4 regions of the Pectobacterium punjabense genome follow, and region 2 is predicted to be linked to each of the others. Evidence: predicted binding sites of a transcription regulator. Region 2 holds the regulator's gene; each other region holds the start of a gene.
What was found. Region 2 encodes PurR, which represses purine synthesis genes. Its sites were predicted from a motif close to CANGCAAACGTTTGCNTG; they were not measured.
Positions count from the first base shown of each region.

Region 1: cvpA (colicin V production protein) is a predicted target of PurR. The motif match lies at 2,648-2,665, and genes of this name have one in related genera.
Region 3: pyrD (quinone-dependent dihydroorotate dehydrogenase) is a predicted target of PurR. The motif match lies at 2,515-2,532, and genes of this name have one in related genera.
Region 4: serA (phosphoglycerate dehydrogenase) is a predicted target of PurR. The motif match lies at 1,585-1,602, and genes of this name have one in related genera.

Region 1 is NZ_CP038498.1:3,175,539-3,179,755, forward strand. It holds gene E2566_RS14450 (UbiX family flavin prenyltransferase) at 1-314, opposite strand, end outside; gene purF (amidophosphoribosyltransferase) at 536-2,053, opposite strand; gene cvpA (colicin V production protein) at 2,074-2,574, opposite strand; gene dedD (cell division protein DedD) at 2,751-3,494, opposite strand; gene folC (bifunctional tetrahydrofolate synthase/dihydrofolate synthase) at 3,484-4,217, opposite strand, start outside.
Region 2 is NZ_CP038498.1:2,726,196-2,730,412, reverse strand. It holds gene cfa (cyclopropane fatty acyl phospholipid synthase) at 1-1,041, opposite strand, end outside; gene purR (HTH-type transcriptional repressor PurR) at 1,358-2,383, opposite strand; gene cydH (cytochrome bd-I oxidase subunit CydH) at 2,776-2,865, shown strand; gene E2566_RS12270 (C40 family peptidase) at 2,955-3,806, opposite strand; gene E2566_RS12265 (Grx4 family monothiol glutaredoxin) at 4,146-4,217, shown strand, end outside.
Region 3 is NZ_CP038498.1:2,115,108-2,119,324, reverse strand. It holds gene E2566_RS09500 (YcbX family protein) at 1-546, shown strand, start outside; gene E2566_RS09495 (cell division protein ZapC) at 607-1,194, opposite strand; gene pyrD (quinone-dependent dihydroorotate dehydrogenase) at 1,395-2,405, opposite strand; gene pepN (aminopeptidase N) at 2,609-4,217, opposite strand, start outside.
Region 4 is NZ_CP038498.1:4,075,330-4,079,546, forward strand. It holds gene E2566_RS18460 (zinc-binding alcohol dehydrogenase family protein) at 1-217, shown strand, start outside; gene serA (phosphoglycerate dehydrogenase) at 271-1,503, opposite strand; gene rpiA (ribose-5-phosphate isomerase RpiA) at 1,805-2,464, opposite strand; gene E2566_RS18475 (LysR family transcriptional regulator ArgP) at 2,704-3,597, shown strand; gene E2566_RS18480 (oxidative stress defense protein) at 3,675-4,217, opposite strand, start outside.

The DNA of each region.
Region 1 (4,217 bases), 450 kb from region 2:
GTCAATAGATTGTCGCTGTAGCTATGCACAATCCCGGAAAGGGTTTTTATCGAACAGGGTAAAATCACCATTCCCGCCGTTTTAAACGACCCCGAAGAAACACTGGCAGCGATATCACGCGTGTCATGCACCACATCGGCTAACGCCTGTACGTCACGCAGGCTAAAATCGGTTTCTAGCGCCAGCGTCTGGCGAGCCGCCTGACTCATGATCAGATGGGTTTCAATGCCTTCCAGCGTCTGTAACACCTGCAACAGTCGGATGCCGTAAATGACACCGCTGGCACCGGAAATCCCTACAATGAGTCGCTTCATTCTTACTGCCTCTAGCTAGCCGCGTCAGCAGAAACGCGGGAAAATCATCTGCGCAAACTTTGCCGCATTGATTGGCGATAAGCAAGGGCAAGCACCGAAACGATGCTTTTATAAACAACCAAAATTTTCTATACACAACCTGTTTTCTACATACGACAAGGGGGAAGACACTTTCGCGTCTTCCCCCTTCAATAAAACCAGCCTGAATGTACGACTAGCCGTTAACCTTCGTTGTGCAATTCCAGATCTTCGACTTCATTCTGGCTACGCAGCGCTTTAGCGTCGTCGTTACGCAGCATTTCCAGATAATCCAGATAGCCTTGATCGACATCCTTCGTCACGTAAATCCCGTTGAACACCGAACATTCGAACTGAGCAATATCCGGATTGTCTTCACGCGCCGCATCGATCAGATCGTCAAGATCCTGGAATATCAGCTCATCTGCGCCAATAATCTTACAGATCTCATCCACTTCGCGACCGTGAGCAATCAGTTCATTAACGCTTGGCATGTCGATGCCATACACGTTAGGAAAGCGAATCTCCGGTGCCGCGGAGGCCAGATAAACACGCTTAGCTCCCGCTTCACGCGCCATCTCTACAATCTGCTCCGACGTTGTACCACGCACGATGGAGTCATCGACCAACAGCACATTTTTGTCACGAAACTCGGCACGGTTGGCGTTCAGCTTACGACGCACAGATTTCTTACGCGCCTGCTGTCCCGGCATGATAAAGGTACGGCCAACATAGCGGTTCTTCACAAATCCCTGACGATACGGTTTGTTGATAATACGCGCAATTTCCAGCGCGATATCACAAGAGGTCTCAGGAATCGGAATCACAACATCGATATCGAGATCTTCCCACTGGCGTGCAATCTTTTCACCGAGCTTCTGACCCATGCGAACGCGTGCACTGTAGACCGAAATTTTATCGATGAAAGAGTCCGGGCGAGCGAAGTAGACATATTCGAACAGGCACGGGTTACTCTTTGGATTCTCTGCGCACTGGCGGGTAAACAGCTGCCCTTTTTCCGTAATGTAGATCGCTTCTCCCGGCGCAACATCGCGTAAAAACTCAAAGCCCAGCGTATCCAGCGCAACACTTTCTGACGCTACCATGTATTCACTGCGGCCATCTTCCAGATCGCGTTTACCGATGACCAGCGGACGAATACCGTTAGGATCGCGGAACGCCACCATGCCATGACCGATAATCATGCCAACACAGGCATAGGCACCGCGAATTTGCTGGTGCGTTGCGGCAACAGCCGCAAAAATATTATCGGCTTCCAGCGGATAATGTTGGAAACGATCCAGCTCTCTGGCAAAAATATTCAGCAGAATTTCAGAGTCAGACGTGGTGTTAACGTGACGGCGCTCCTGCTCGAACAGCTTTTTACGCAGTTCGTGGGCGTTCGTCAGGTTACCGTTGTGAGCCAGCGTGATGCCGAACGGAGAGTTAACATAGAAAGGCTGTGCTTCCGAAGCGCTGGAACTACCCGCCGTCGGATAACGCACATGGCCAAGCCCCATGTTGCCCTGTAAGCGTTGCATGTGCCGCGCTTCAAACACATCTTTCACCAGGCCATTGGCCTTACGCAGGCGAAAACAATTAAAGGCATCGATGGTTACAATACCCGCAGCGTCCTGCCCACGGTGTTGCAACACCGTTAACGCGTCATAAATCGACTGGTTGACCGGTGTAAAACCGGCGATACCGACAATACCGCACATGGTGTCTTTTCCTCTCAGCGCTACCGCAGCGATAAATGCTGCGGCAAGAAACTTGACGTGCTTTGCAGGTAGTCAAAAAACCACCTGATAATATAACTGAACTGCGGGATTAACTGGGACTGCTTCCAGTCATCACTTTGTGAAAAACCGGTAAACGTATCCAGAAAGAATAGCAGTGCGGAAACGATCAGCACCCCGCGCAGCGCACCAAAACAGATGCCCAGAACGCGATCGGTGCCGGATAATCCGGTACGTTCAACCAGTGAACTAATCACATAGTTGACGATAGCTCCCACAATCAACGTTGCAATAAACAGAATGGCAATCGCAATGCCGTTACGCACCAGTTCATCATCAAAACGGGTGAAGTAGACCGCGAGGTAGGCGTAGTAATGACTGGCAACAAAAAAAGCACATCCCCAGGTTACTAACGACAGCGCTTCACGAACAAACCCCCGGATCAGGCTAACCAAAGCCGAAAATCCGATGATGCCAATAATGACGTAATCAACCCAAACCATGAACTATCCTAATAATGAACGATGCTACCGATAAGCCGCTACGTCATCCTGTTCGCGGCGCATTCTAACAGAAAAAGAAAACGTTTGCGTAGCGTATTTCCGCCGATTTCACCGATAGATAATCAGGCGAAAAAACCCACAATCCGTCACGCCTGATTCTATTCTCTATCGGTCTCTCAGCGAACGGAATGTGCTCGCACCTGCCCGCTTAACCCGCTTAACTGTTGCAGTTCGCCCAGAGAAGACTCTAGTTTCTGCTTCGAGGCATCCGGCCCCACGTAAATACGGGTGATTTGTCCTGAAACTGGCGTTGACGGTACGGTATACGCGCGATAGCCAGAGAGACGAAGCTTAGCGACAATCTCGTTCACCTTATCCGCATTTTTCAACGCACCGAGCTGCACAATATAGGCCTGTCCGACCGGCGCTTGCTGCGTCGGCTGCGTTTCAGGCTTCACTTCCTGTTTCGGCTCCGGTTTAGGTTCAGGCTTCGGTTTCACTTCTGGCTTAGGCTCAAGTTTTGGCTGAGGCTTCGGTGTCACAGGCGTTGGCGTCTGAATTGGCGGACGCTCAACCACCACCGGCGGTGCCGTCATGGCTGGTGTATTGGTACCTGAGCGAGATGATGATGGCGGTGTGGAAGTTTCAGGTGCCTTGGTTTCAGGTAATTTAGCTTCTGGCGTTTCGGCTTCCGGGCTGTTCTGCATCGCCCCTTCCGGTGGCAGGTTCGGCAACGACGGGTTCAGCGCGGGTAGGGATTCCATCTCATTGCTATCGCCCGGCTTGGGGATCAGAGGAATCGATGCAAACTCATCTTCGTAGTGCTTTTTCTTTCCATCCAACAGGCCGGGTAAGACGATCACGCCCAGCGCGACCAGAATGACCGTGCCAACTAATCGATTCTGAAATTTACTCGCCATTCGCCTTCTCCTCATCCAGCGCTTCCATCACATGCGCTACCGTATGAAAAGACCCACACACAATGACGATATCTTGCTCCGCCGCGTCGGACATCGCCTGCTGCCAGGCGGTAACGACATTGGGGAACGACTGGCTGCACGTCAGGTGTTCGGCAAGCTGCTGCGCCGTTGCGCCACGCGGCCCTTCCAGCGGTGCGCAATACCACTCATCAATCAACGGCGTTAAATGAGCCAGCGTACCCGCGATATCTTTATCCGCCAGCATACCAACAACAGCACGCACTTTTCCGGTTTTCGGTAACCCGGCCAAACGATTTGCCAGATAGGCCGCCGCGTGAGGGTTGTGTGCAACATCAAGAATCAACCGAGGTGATTCCTGTACTATCTGAAAACGACCCGGTAATGCCGCGCGCTGTAAGCCTTGACGAATCGCCTCTTCGCTCACATTCAATGAAGAATAGTGCAACGCAGCCAATGCCGTAGCGGCGTTGGGCAGTGGAACATTGGGCAATGGCAAACGCGACAATTCACGCTGTTTATCCTGCCAGCTCCACGTCTCGCGCTGAACTGAAAACTCCCAATCGCGACCGCGCCGACGCAGCTGTGCACCTTTCTCAGCGGCAACATCGGCGATCGTTTCCGGCATTTCCGGCTCACCGACAACGGCAGGTCTATTGTGTCGGAATATCCCCGCTTTCTCACGGCCGATGCTCTCCCGATCAT
Region 2 (4,217 bases):
GAACATCCGACGAAAACGTTCAGAGTAGTGTGTGGCAAGCTGCGGCCATCCTTGTTGAAAGCGCGTATGCCATGCCATTAATGTGCGATCGTAATCAACACCGAAATTGTGCCAATCTTCCATCACCATGTCAGGCTCACTCGCCTGCGCAATGTGCACAACGGATGGAATGCAGCCGTTGGGGAAGATGTATTTATGAATCCAGGGATCGAGGCGTGAATCGGTTGAATTAGCACCGATAGTATGCAGCAGGAACAGCCCATTGGGCTTTAGGCTGCGGCGTACAATACGAAAGTAGTTATCATAGTTGCGTGGCCCTACGTGTTCAAACATACCTACTGACACCGCGCGGTCAAAGTGCCGATCGAGATCGCGGTAATCCTGTAGTTTGATGATGACATCCAGTCCCAGGCAGCGCTGTTGTGCCAGCGTCTGCTGTTTTCGGGAAATGGTGATACCGTAAACGGAAACCCCGTAGCGACGCGCCGCGAACTCAGCAAGCCCGCCCCAGCCACAGCCGATATCCAGCAGTGTCATGCCGGGTTTAAGCTGGAGTTTTTCACAAATCATCGTGAGTTTATCTTCCTGCGCGTGTTCCAGCGTTTGTGCCTGTTTCCAGTAGGCACAGGAATATTGCATGTAAGGGTCCAACATGAGGGAAAAAAGGTCATTACCCAGATCGTAATGCAATTCGCCGACGACTCGAGAGCGTCGGCGGGATTGCAAATTCGTGATGCGGGCAGTGGCGATTCGCATAAGATCGTGCAAACGGCGAGGGAGTGTGTCCTTTAGCCCTGCACGTAGGACAAGATGGAAAAACATATCCAGCCGTTCACACTCCCACCATCCGTCCATATAGCTCTCCCCTAATCCCAGCGAACCTTCCCGCAAGACGCGTTTAAAAAAACCAGGGTGGTTAACGCAGATATCAAAAGGGCGAGTGCCGTTAATAGTGATACCCGCCGTATTCAACCTGTCTTGCATGATTTTCAACCAGGGCGTGGTATGGCTATGCTGCTCTTTCGCATAAGGTGTACCCATCATGTCTCCTAAATTTTTCACGTGTGAAAGTATGGAAAAACATACCTGGACAGCACTTACCGCAGATGATGTACCAGCTGTCACCAGAGAAAAAGGAAGAAGAAATGCGCTAATAAGCAGGTAGTTAATGCGCTTATAGGCAAGAAGAACGCGTATCCGCTTACGTGCGGCTATCGCTATTCTGGGTTTTATCAGTGAAAGTGAAACGCAGTTTTCAGTTTAAATCTGCTTCAGCCAGCACACAAGGAAATTGGCTGAAGCAGACAAGGAAAGCGGGTGGGAATAAGAAAAATCGGTCTATGTTGAGTCGCCGAGGTTAGCGGCGGTAATCGAGGAACGGGCCGTCGGCAACTGAGCGACGTTCAATCAGCGTTGGGTGCACTTCAATGACGTGTGCATCTTCCCGCTTACTGGTAATGCGATCCAGCAGCATCGCGAAAGCGGACTGTCCCAGACGCTCCTTTGGCTGGTGGATGGTGGTCAGCGCAGGCGTAAAGAAACGCGCGTGGCGCACGTTGTCATAACCGATCACCGAAATATCCTGTGGCACGCGCAAACCCAGTTCGTCAGCCGCACAAATAGCACCCATTGCCATGATATCGCCGCCGCAGAATACGGCCGTTGGCCGCTGTTTCTGTGCGAGGATCTGATGCATGGCTTTGTAGCCGGATTCCGGTTCGAAATCGCCCCGCACGACCCATTCGTCGCGTACGGTAATGTCGGCTTCTTTTAAGGCTTTTAAAAAGCCAAGGTAGCGCCCGTTACCCGTGTTGCGCTCTTGTATTCCGGGGATGGCACCAATATCCCGATGGCCGCGTTCAATCAGATAGCGGCCTGCCATATAGCCGCCCTCAAAGGCGTTATCGATGATGGTATCGGTGAAATCGCTGTGCATTTGGCCCCAGTCCATGACGACCATGGGAATGCTGCGATAATCTTCCAGCATGCCCAATAACTCTGGCGGGTACTCGGCACACATCACAAGCAGACCGTCGACGCGTTTTTGCGCCAGCATCGAGAGATAAGCGCGTTGTTTGCCGATATCGTTATGAGAATTACACAGTACCAGCGTGTAGCCTTTGGCATAACAGCTGTTTTCGACCGCTTCAATGATCTCGGCGAAATAGGGCGCTTCGCTGGATGTAGCCAGCAAGCCGATAGATTTGGTGTGATTAACTTTGAGGCTGCGGGCGACGGCGCTAGGCGAATAGTGCAATTCCTTGATTGCTGCCCTGACGGCTGCCTTAGTCTCTTCGGCGACGAAACGTGTTTTATTGATCACGTGCGATACGGTTGTGGTGGAAACGCCAGCACGTTTTGCCACATCTTTAATCGTTGCCATCTAAAAATGACTCCTGAACTTACCTGTTACAGACGTAAGTATATTGTTAATCGTTTGCCTACGTTTAAAGTTCTTCTTCTAAGCTAAAAAACAGGATTTCAGAAGGAGAATGCCGAATGTTATACCGAAGGGATCTGGCTTGACGTTTTTCGACTGGCACGCAGCGCTTTCATAAACAGCGGATTGTGTCCGATTTATCATGAAAGTGAAAGGGCTAATTTATACTATTAGTGATGCATCCGTCGGAGATTTTTCGCTAGAATTATGAAAGAATCGTAATAACCCTATTATTTGTAGCTTTAACTGTCTACGTGGGTTCGGCTGTGAATGATGGTGTCTTTTTTTTCAGATGAAGTTTCAGATGAAATTTGTTTGCTAATAAGGAGTGGTTTATGGATACAGATCTGAAGATGTCTTTGCTGACAACGGTTGGCTCGTTGGCTGTGATCATCGCGTTTAGTTTCATTGCGGTGTTGAACTAACCTTCAGTGCTTTTTGCGCAGGTTAGGTATTCAGACAGGTTTATTGCACAAAACGTGTCTGAATACGCTTCTGTTCGGCGTGCTATCGCTTAACGAATGGTCTGTGGCGTCACCACGCGACGCGCCCCAACATAGTGCTCCTGCCAATAATCTTCACTTAGCTTGCTGATACGAATATCTGAACCTGTACGCGGTGACTGGATAAATTTGCCTTCCCCCAGATACACCCCGACGTGATCGGCAGCCCCACGATTGTTGATGCGGAAAAAGACCAGGTCGCCACTTTCCAGCTCACTCTTTTTAATCGGCGCGGCATCACGCAGATGGTACATTTCGTTCGCGGTACGAGGGATTTGGATCTTAACGACGTCTTTATAGGCGTAATAGACCAGCCCGCTACAGTCGAAACCAGTAAAAGGAGACGATCCGCCCCAGTGGTAAGGTTTACCGATCTGGCTCATCAGTTTATTCATTGCGGTCGTTTTGGCGTGTTGATAGCGTTTTTTATGCGCTGCGCTCAGTGTCATGCCCTTTTCTGTGGGCGCTGGATTTTTATCCACTTTTCCTTTGAGTGCTGTCTTCTTCAGCCCGGTTTTGACTCTGGCCTGTGCAATGGTCTGCCTGTCGTCTTCAGGCTTCAGCTTTTTAAGGTTTTTTTTCACTAGCGCAGGTGTGCTGCTTTGCGTCCGGGATGGCTTCTTTTCTACCGGTTTGTTAGCCGTACGGGGTTTGGATTTATTGCTGACGGTGGCAGGTTCTGGCTTTTTGCTTTTGATTGGCGCTGGTGACTTAGCATTACCCTTTGTTTGACGGCTTTTCTTATTCGTTTCTTCAACGGCGCTTTTCTTCGGCGTAGAATGCGGGGTATGCGGCGCAGCCTGAACGACGTTCAGGGATAGGTTACTGAAAAATAATATAAAAAGAGTAATAAATAAGCGCATAATAAAAGTGACCGAACATAATCCTTAACTCGCTCAATCCGCACAGTATTCCTGAAAACGGCGTCATAAAAAAGTGGGCATGGCCGCTTTATTCATACAGAATAGTGAAAAAACGTTAATAGTTGTTTTTTCGTCTGATTTATCAGCGTTTTCTGGCGTTGATTTCATCAATGATGAATAATCAGTAGAAAAATAACCCTACAAAAAATGGCGTTTTTTTGTGGCTATTGGCATCGGTACAATATCATTGAGTCAATGTCGCTGTCGTAACACTTTGACGGCGACTCATGGCTAGCGTTTTGGACGTTAGCCATCCTATAGGTTTAAGGAAGCAAGAAGATGACGACACCGACAATTGAAAAAATTCAGCGCCAAATTGCTGAAAACCCGATTCTGCTGTACATGAAAGGT
Region 3 (4,217 bases), 610 kb from region 2:
AGCTGGAAGACCATCCGCATTGGCGAGATTATTTTTGATGTTGTCAAACCCTGTAGTCGCTGCATTTTGACCACCGTCAGCATCGAGCGCGGGCGCAAACATCCGTCAGCAGAGCCTTTGGCAACGCTGCAATCTTTCCGCACTGCCGACAACGGCGACGTTGATTTTGGACAAAACCTGGTCGCCAGAAATACAGGCATCATTCGCGTAGGCGATACATTGGAAGTTCTAGCGACCAAACCACCGCGTCCTTATGGCGCAGGTCAGGTCGTCGAAAGTCTTGCCGTTCCCGAAAAAAGTAAGCAAGCCGTTACCATCCACTATCAGGGAAAATTGTTGCAAGGGAATAATCAGCAGATTTTACTGGAGCAATTGGAGCAACAGGGCATTCGCGTCCCCTATTCTTGTCGGGCTGGACTGTGCGGTTGCTGCAAATTGACGTTAGTCAGTGGGGAGGTTTCTGCACTAAAACAAAGTGCCATCAGAGCAAACGGTGAGATTCTGAGCTGTAGCTGCATTCCACAGGGTGACCTTCATTTGCAATAAAAAAGCATCTGCAATAGTCGAAGACAAACCAACACGATGCAGCTTGAAGTATGACGGGGATTAGACGACCTTGGCATACTCAAATGCGGAGGTGCCGTCACCCAGCGTGGTTTCCCACTCAGCCCTATTCTGAACAACGGCAGGCATTAACCTGTCGTGCATAATTTTTATGGCATCACCCAGCCCCATCATTTTCCCATTCAATGGCAGTTGCTCTTGCGCCAGCAGGCAAAGACAAGCTTTATCCCCCGCTTCCGCCACCAGAAAACAGGCCGTTTCATGCGTTTCGGTGAGCTGTACCTGCACAATATCCCCTGCCTGCGGTGAATAGGCTACGGCATCCGGCTGCTGGATAAAATGCCAGCTTTTTGGCATGAGCGGCTTAAGGAATCGGCTTGCCACCAGCGCATTCAAAACTAACTCACCCTGAAGATCGCGGTGTAGTGCCACTTTCTGGCATTTGTCATTATAAGTAAAAAATAATGCGGCATCGTCAACGCAAAATGCACATTCATTAAATGCATCCGGCGTTAGCATTTTAGACGGAAAGCGAGAACGGAATAACATGCCGTTAGCCAGATCCAACATCAGGCGATCGTGTTCGGTATCAAAATACCAGCGCCAGTTATCGTCAGGTTTTAACTTCATATTATTTACCCTTCGCCTTCACAGTAGAAATATCAGAAATGGCTGATTGTGTTTTCTTACATCGCAATAATCGTTCAGCGAATAAACGCCGCAGCAAGAAGATCAGACATCGATTGATAGATTATTTACACAAACGGATAAAATATAGACTAGCTGGGTGAATAAATAAACCCCCAGCTAGCAATGAAAGAACTTTCGGATTAAATATGTGTAACGATATCTTTAATCAAGCGAGGGCCGTGGAAAATAAACCCTGAATATATCTGTACCAGCGAGGCGCCAGCATCCATTTTTTCACGCGCGGCGACCAGAGAATCAATTCCGCCCACGCCAATAATCGGTAAACGTCCCGCTAATTCCTGTGACAAACGACGGATAATTTCCGTGCTGCTCGTCTGCAATGGACGCCCACTTAATCCTCCCGTTTGTCCGCAATGATTTAACCCCTGAATCAGTTTTCTCTCGAGCGTCGTGTTAGTGGCAATCACACCGTCGATGTTATGGCGAACCAGGCTATCGGCAATTTGGATCAATTCTTCTTCAGAAAGATCCGGGGCGATTTTCACCGCCACAGGGACATATTTCTGATGCTTCTCTTTTAATTCTGTCTGCTTATTCTTTATCGCCAGCAAAAGATCGTCCAGCGCTTCGCCATATTGCAGGCTGCGTAATCCTGGCGTATTGGGTGACGAAATGTTGATCGCGATATAGCCCGCGTGAGGATAAACCTTATCCATACAGATCAAATAATCGTCTTTGCCTTGCTCAACCGGCGTATCTTTATTCTTGCCAATATTGATCCCTAATACACCGCCAAAATGTGTTTTCTTTACATTCTCGACAAGGTAATCCACGCCTTTATTATTGAATCCCATCCGGTTGATCAACCCTTCCGCTTCCACCACGCGGAATAATCTTGGTTTATCATTACCGGCTTGTGGACGCGGCGTTACCGTACCCACTTCAATAAAACCAAATCCCATTGCGCCTAAAGCATCGATACATTCGCCATCTTTATCTAATCCCGCCGCCAAACCCAGTGGGTTTTTAAAAGAGAGCCCCATGCAGGTAACAGGTTTAGTCGGAACGGATTGACGGACGAGAAATTCAAAAGGCGTGTTGGTAATACGGCGTAATTGTTGGAAGGTCAGCTCATGTGCACGCTCTGGATCGAGCTGAAACAGGGCTTTTTTGATAACGGGATAGAACATATTGTCTCCTGAGATCCCTATCACAAAGGTATCTTGCTTACGCAGAAAGTAAGCAATAGTGGATTACGGTTTAACTCACGGTCGGTGATGGTAGTGCCATCTCTGCGGAAAGTAAAACGTTTGCGGAGGTAAGAAATTAGCATGGGGGGAAATATCACACGCGGCAGGTTACCGCGTGTGATAGAGGAATGGCCGTGACGGAATTAGTCTTGCAGTGCTTTGCTGATTTTCTCGAACAGATCGCCAGACAGGTTTTCCAACGCCTTCAGTTGCTCCAGCGCCTGACGCATTTGCGTCTGACGTTTAGCATCATAGCGTTTCAGGCGGATTAGCGGTTCGATCATCCGGGCAGCAACCTGCGGATTGCGGGTGTTAAGATCGGTTAGAATCTCCGTCAGGAAGCGATAACCGCTGCCGTCTTCTGCGTGGAAAGCCGACGGATTCGATGCCGCAAACGCTCCCACCAACGAACGTAAACGGTTAGGATTGTTCAGGCTGAATGAACGGTGTTGCAACAATTCACGCACGCGGGTTAGCACATTATCTGCTGGGCTAGAGGCTTGCAGCGTGAACCATTTGTCCATGACCAACCCATCCTGATGCCAGCGGTCATCAAACTGTGTCAGCAGCTCATCACGCACCGGCAACTGAGCGTCAACTGCCGCCGCCAACGCCGCCAGCGAGTCGGTCATGTTATCCGCCTGACGGAACTGTGTTTGCACCAGTTTATCCGCCTGAACCGCATCGCTAAATGCCAGATAATGCAGGCAGGTATTGCGCAGCGCACGCTTGCCCATATCTGCATGTTCGATACGATATTGCGGCGCGTGATTCGCGTGGTACACCGCCAACCACTCATCCGCCATCTCTTGCGCCATGGTGTGCGTCATGCTGTCACGCACGGCAGCGATTGCGGTGGGATCGATGATATCGAACAGTTCGGCAATCTCGTTTTCACTCGGCAATGTCAGAATCTGAGAAGCCAGCATTGGGTCCAGTTTGTCATCCAGCAATACGCCACGGAAAGCATCAACAACATGCATTGGCACTGAAAGCGGCTGTTTTTGCTGATAGCGGGAAACGTTCAGACGAATATAGTTAGCCAACAGGCTCTGTGCCGCATCCCAACGCGAGAACGCATTACTCGCATGGCGCATCAGGAACGTCAGTTGTTCGTCACTCCAGGCATAGTTCAGTTTTACCGGTGCAGAAAACTCACGTAATAAAGAAGGAATCGGGCGGCAAGGTACTTGATCGAAAATGAACGTTTGCTCAGATTCAGTCACATTAAGTACTGACGACAGCAGTTGACCGTCTTTCTGAAGCGGAATCACCTTCCCTTGCAGATCATACAGCTCAATATCCAACGGGATGTGCAACGGCAGCTTCTGCTGCTTGTCGGCACCGACTGGCGTCATCTGGCTCACGCTCAGCAGATATTGCTGCGTCTGCGGATCGTAATCATCACGCACAGTCAATACCGGCGTTCCCGACTGGCTGTACCAGCGGCGGAACTGCGTGAGATCGACGCCGGAAGCCTCTTCCATCGCCAGCACAAAGTCATCGCAGGTCGCCGCGCTGCCGTCGTGACGCTCAAAATACAGACGAATACCGGCCTGGAAGCCTTCTTCACCTAATAAGGTATGCATCATGCGGATCACTTCCGATCCCTTTTCATAGACCGTCAGCGTATAGAAGTTATTCATCTCAATCACCTGATCGGGACGAATCGGATGCGACATCGGGCTGGCATCTTCTGCAAACTGCGCACCGCGCATCACACGTACATTATCGATACGATTCACCGGGCGC
Region 4 (4,217 bases), 1.3 Mb from region 2:
GCATTGGGAACTCATGTTTACTCGCAGCATGTTCACCACCCCGGATATCGCGGAACAGGGGAACATTTTGCACGACGTCGCACAGCTGGTTGATGCAGGGAAACTTCAGGGAACCGCCAGCGAAGCACTGCAAGGGTTAACGGTAGATACACTGAAGCAGGTACACGATAAAGTACTGGAAGGGCATATGCGCGGCAAGATCGTTATCGCGCTGTAATAACGCAACCAGCCCCGTTTGGGGCTGGCTGTTTATTCACTGATTACAACGAATTAGAACAGCAGACGGGCACGAATAGTGCCAGGGATCGCTTTCATCAGTTGCAGCGCGGTTTGCGCGCCGTCGGTTTCGACGTCAATCACCACATAACCAATTTCAGGCGTCGTTTGCAGATACTGTGCGGCAATGTTAATACCCTGCTCAGCAAAGATCTGGTTAATTTTGGTAATCATACCAGGACGGTTTTCATGGATGTGCAGCAGACGGCTGGCGCGTGCACCATGAACAGGCAGCGACACCTCTGGGAAATTCACCGCAGACAGCGTAGAACCGTTGTCTGAGTATTTCGCCAGTTTTCCGGCAACTTCATCACCGATATTTTCCTGTGCTTCCTGCGTGGAGCCACCGATATGCGGCGTTAGCAGCACGTTATCAAACTCACACAACGGTGACAGGAACGGATCGCTGTTGGTTGCAGGTTCTTGTGGGAATACGTCAATCGCCGCACCGGACAGATGCTTGCTGCTCAACACGTCGCACAACGCTGGAATATCAACTACGGTACCACGAGCGGCGTTAATCAGGATTGAACCCGGCTTCATCAGCGCCAGTTCTTCTGCGCCCATCATGTTATACGTGCTTTCATTTTCCGGTACGTGCAGGCTCACCACGTCGCTCATATTCAGTAAATCAGACAGGTGACGCACCTGCTGAGCATTGCCCAGCGGCAATTTACTTTCGATATCATAGAAGTAAACGTGCATACCGAGGCTTTCAGCCAAAATACCCAACTGCATACCGATATGGCCGTAGCCGATGATCCCGAGTTTTTTGCCACGCGCTTCAAACGATCCCACAGCCAGTTTGTGCCAAATACCACGGTGCGCTTTCGCGTTGGCAGCCGGGATACCGCGCAGCATCAGCAACATTTCGCCGATCACCATTTCTGCTACGGATCGGGTATTGGAAAAAGGTGCGTTAAATACCGGAATACCGCGTTTGGTCGCAGCCGACAGCTCAACCTGATTAGTCCCAATACAGAAACACCCTACCGCGATCAGTTTTTCCGCAGCAGCAAAAATTTCTTCTGTCAGATGGGTACGCGAGCGGATACCAACAAAATGCGCATCGCGAATGGAGGCTTTCAGCGCCTCAGGATCTAGTGCGCCTTTATGGAACTCGATGTTGGTGTAACCAGCTGCACGCAGGTTATCCAACGCGCTCTGGTGCACGCCTTCCACTAACAGAAACTTAATCTTGTCTTTTTCCAGTGATACCTTTGCCATTTCCCGACCTTATTTTCAGACTTCAAATGTGACAGAGTGCTAAATAACCTCTGCCAACATAACAAAAATTACGCAGTCAGCAATACAAACGATTGCGTTGCCCGAATCGCGCCACCGAGAAGCGCGCCTGATTTATGGCAAAAAATATTGCCAAAGAGATACATCGCCATATCGGCGATAAACAAAATAAGAAAATGTGATATTAAGTACCAAAAATGAGCCGTTAACTAAATAGATTTTTTTAGCTAAAAAATTTCTGACGTGGAACGTGGACGCTCATCACGTCAGAACAATCGCGAACTCATTTAACGACAGTTTTTACACCCTCGGCGGTGCCGACTAACGCAACATCTGCGCCGCGATTAGCAAACAACCCAACGGTCACGACGCCTGCGATACCATTGATGTGGTTTTCTACCGCAACGGCATCCATGATATTCAGGTTGTGTACATCCAGAATGACGTTGCCGTTATCCGTCACCACTCCCTGACGATATACTGGCTGCCCGCCTAGCTTCGCCAGTTCACGCGCCACGTAAGATCGCGCCATCGGAATAACTTCAACGGGCAACGGGAACGTGCCCAGCACATCAACCTGCTTGGATGCATCAACAATGCAGATGAACTGGCGCGACAGCGCCGAAATGATTTTCTCGCGGGTCAGTGCCGCACCACCGCCTTTAATCATCTGCATATGGCCGTTGATCTCATCGGCACCATCGACATAAACATCCAACGAATCGACTTCATTGGCGTCAAAAACGGGGATACCCAGACTTTTCAGCTTTTCCGTTGAGGCATCAGAGCTGGAAACCGCGCCTTTGATTTGATGTTTTATCGAACCCAGCGCATCAATAAAGTGTGCTGCCGTCGATCCGGTTCCTACTCCCACAATGGTGTCAGGACGGACATAGTCGAGCGCCGCCCATCCCACTGCTTTTTTCAGTTCATCTTGCGTCATAATCTGCTTCTGGCCTGTAGAATCAATATACGAAAACGTGTGCGTATTATAGAACATGCGCGTTGGGGAAAGCGTGCAAATTCATCACCCCATTGCCGCATTATTTCATACGCACCGCGCCACACGCAGCGTGCTGAATCGTGATTGCACACAACAGCCAAAATAAGATTTCTGCATGGCAAATCAGCAAAATGTGGCATAGTGAAAAAAACGGACTCATTCAGAGGATTTTGAATTTCATGAAACGCCCGGACTATCGAACGCTTCAGGCTCTGGATGCCGTCATCCGCGAGCGTGGTTTTGAACGCGCTGCCCAAAAGTTGTGTATTACCCAATCTGCCGTTTCGCAACGCATTAAACAGCTGGAAAATCTGTTCGGCCAGCCGCTGCTGGTCAGAACCATTCCTCCTCGTCCGACGGAACAAGGGCAGAAACTGCTGGCTCTGCTTCATCAGGTAGAATTGTTGGAAGAAGAGTGGCTGGGCAATGAAACTAACAGCGATATCCCACTGCTGCTGTCGCTGGCGGTGAACGCTGACAGTCTGGCAACCTGGCTGTTACCCGCGTTACAGCCGGTGCTGGTCGATTCACCGATTCGCCTCAACTTGCAGGTAGAAGATGAAACGCGTACTCAGGAAAGGCTGCGCCGGGGTGAAGTGGTGGGTGCAGTGAGTATCCAATCTCAGCCGCTGCCAAGCTGTCTGGTGGATAAACTGGGCGCGCTGGATTATCTGTTTGTCGCATCACCCACCTTCGCTGCCCGCTATTTCCCGAATGGCGTCACGCGTTCGGCGCTCCTGCGCGCGCCTGCGGTCGCCTTCGACCATCTGGATGACATGCATCAGGCTTTTTTACAACAAAACTTTGATTTATCGCCGGGCAGCGTTCCCTGCCATATCGTGAATTCGTCGGAAGCCTTTGTTCAATTAGCGCGACAGGGCACGACCTGCTGCATGATCCCGCATCTGCAAATCGAGAGAGAACTGGCCAATAACGAGCTAATCGACCTGACGCCGGGGCTATTTCAACGTCGGATGCTCTATTGGCATCGCTTCGCACCAGAAAGCCGGATGATGAGGAAAGTGACGGACGCCCTACTTTCGCACGGCCATCAGGTACTGAGACAATCATAACGTACTGAGAGAGTGATAAACGAAAACAGGCCTGTCTGAACAGGCCTGTTAGTAGCATCACTGCGTTCACGCAGTCATTACGGCGTACGCTGTAGTTCAAACACGACATCCACCTGATCGTCAAAGTGAATGGTTTGCTGTTCATAAGTTTGTGCCGCTTCCGTTTGCGTCGCCGCATCTGCCGTTTTAAACATCCGTGCCATTGGCATCGGCTGATAGTTGGCAACATGGTAGCGAACGCTGTAGATCGGCCCCAGCTTGGCATTGAAGCCCTGCGCCAGCGCTGCCGCTTGGCTCGTCGCCTGCTCAATCGCTTTCTTACGCGCTTCGTCACGATAGGTTTCTGGGTTAGCCACGCCGAGTTCTACCGTGCGAATCTCATTCAGGCCCGATTTCAACGCCCCATCCAGCAGTTCGTTCAGTTTATCTAACTGACGTAATGTCACTTCAACCTGACGCACGGCACGGTAGCCTTTCAGCACCGATCCCCCCGTTTTCAGATAGTCATATTCCGGCTGCGTGCGCAAATTGGCGGCATTAATGTCTTTTTTCTCAATGCCGTTTTTACCTAGAAAATCAAAATATTGTGCAACGCGGGCATCGACCTGCTTTTTCGCTTC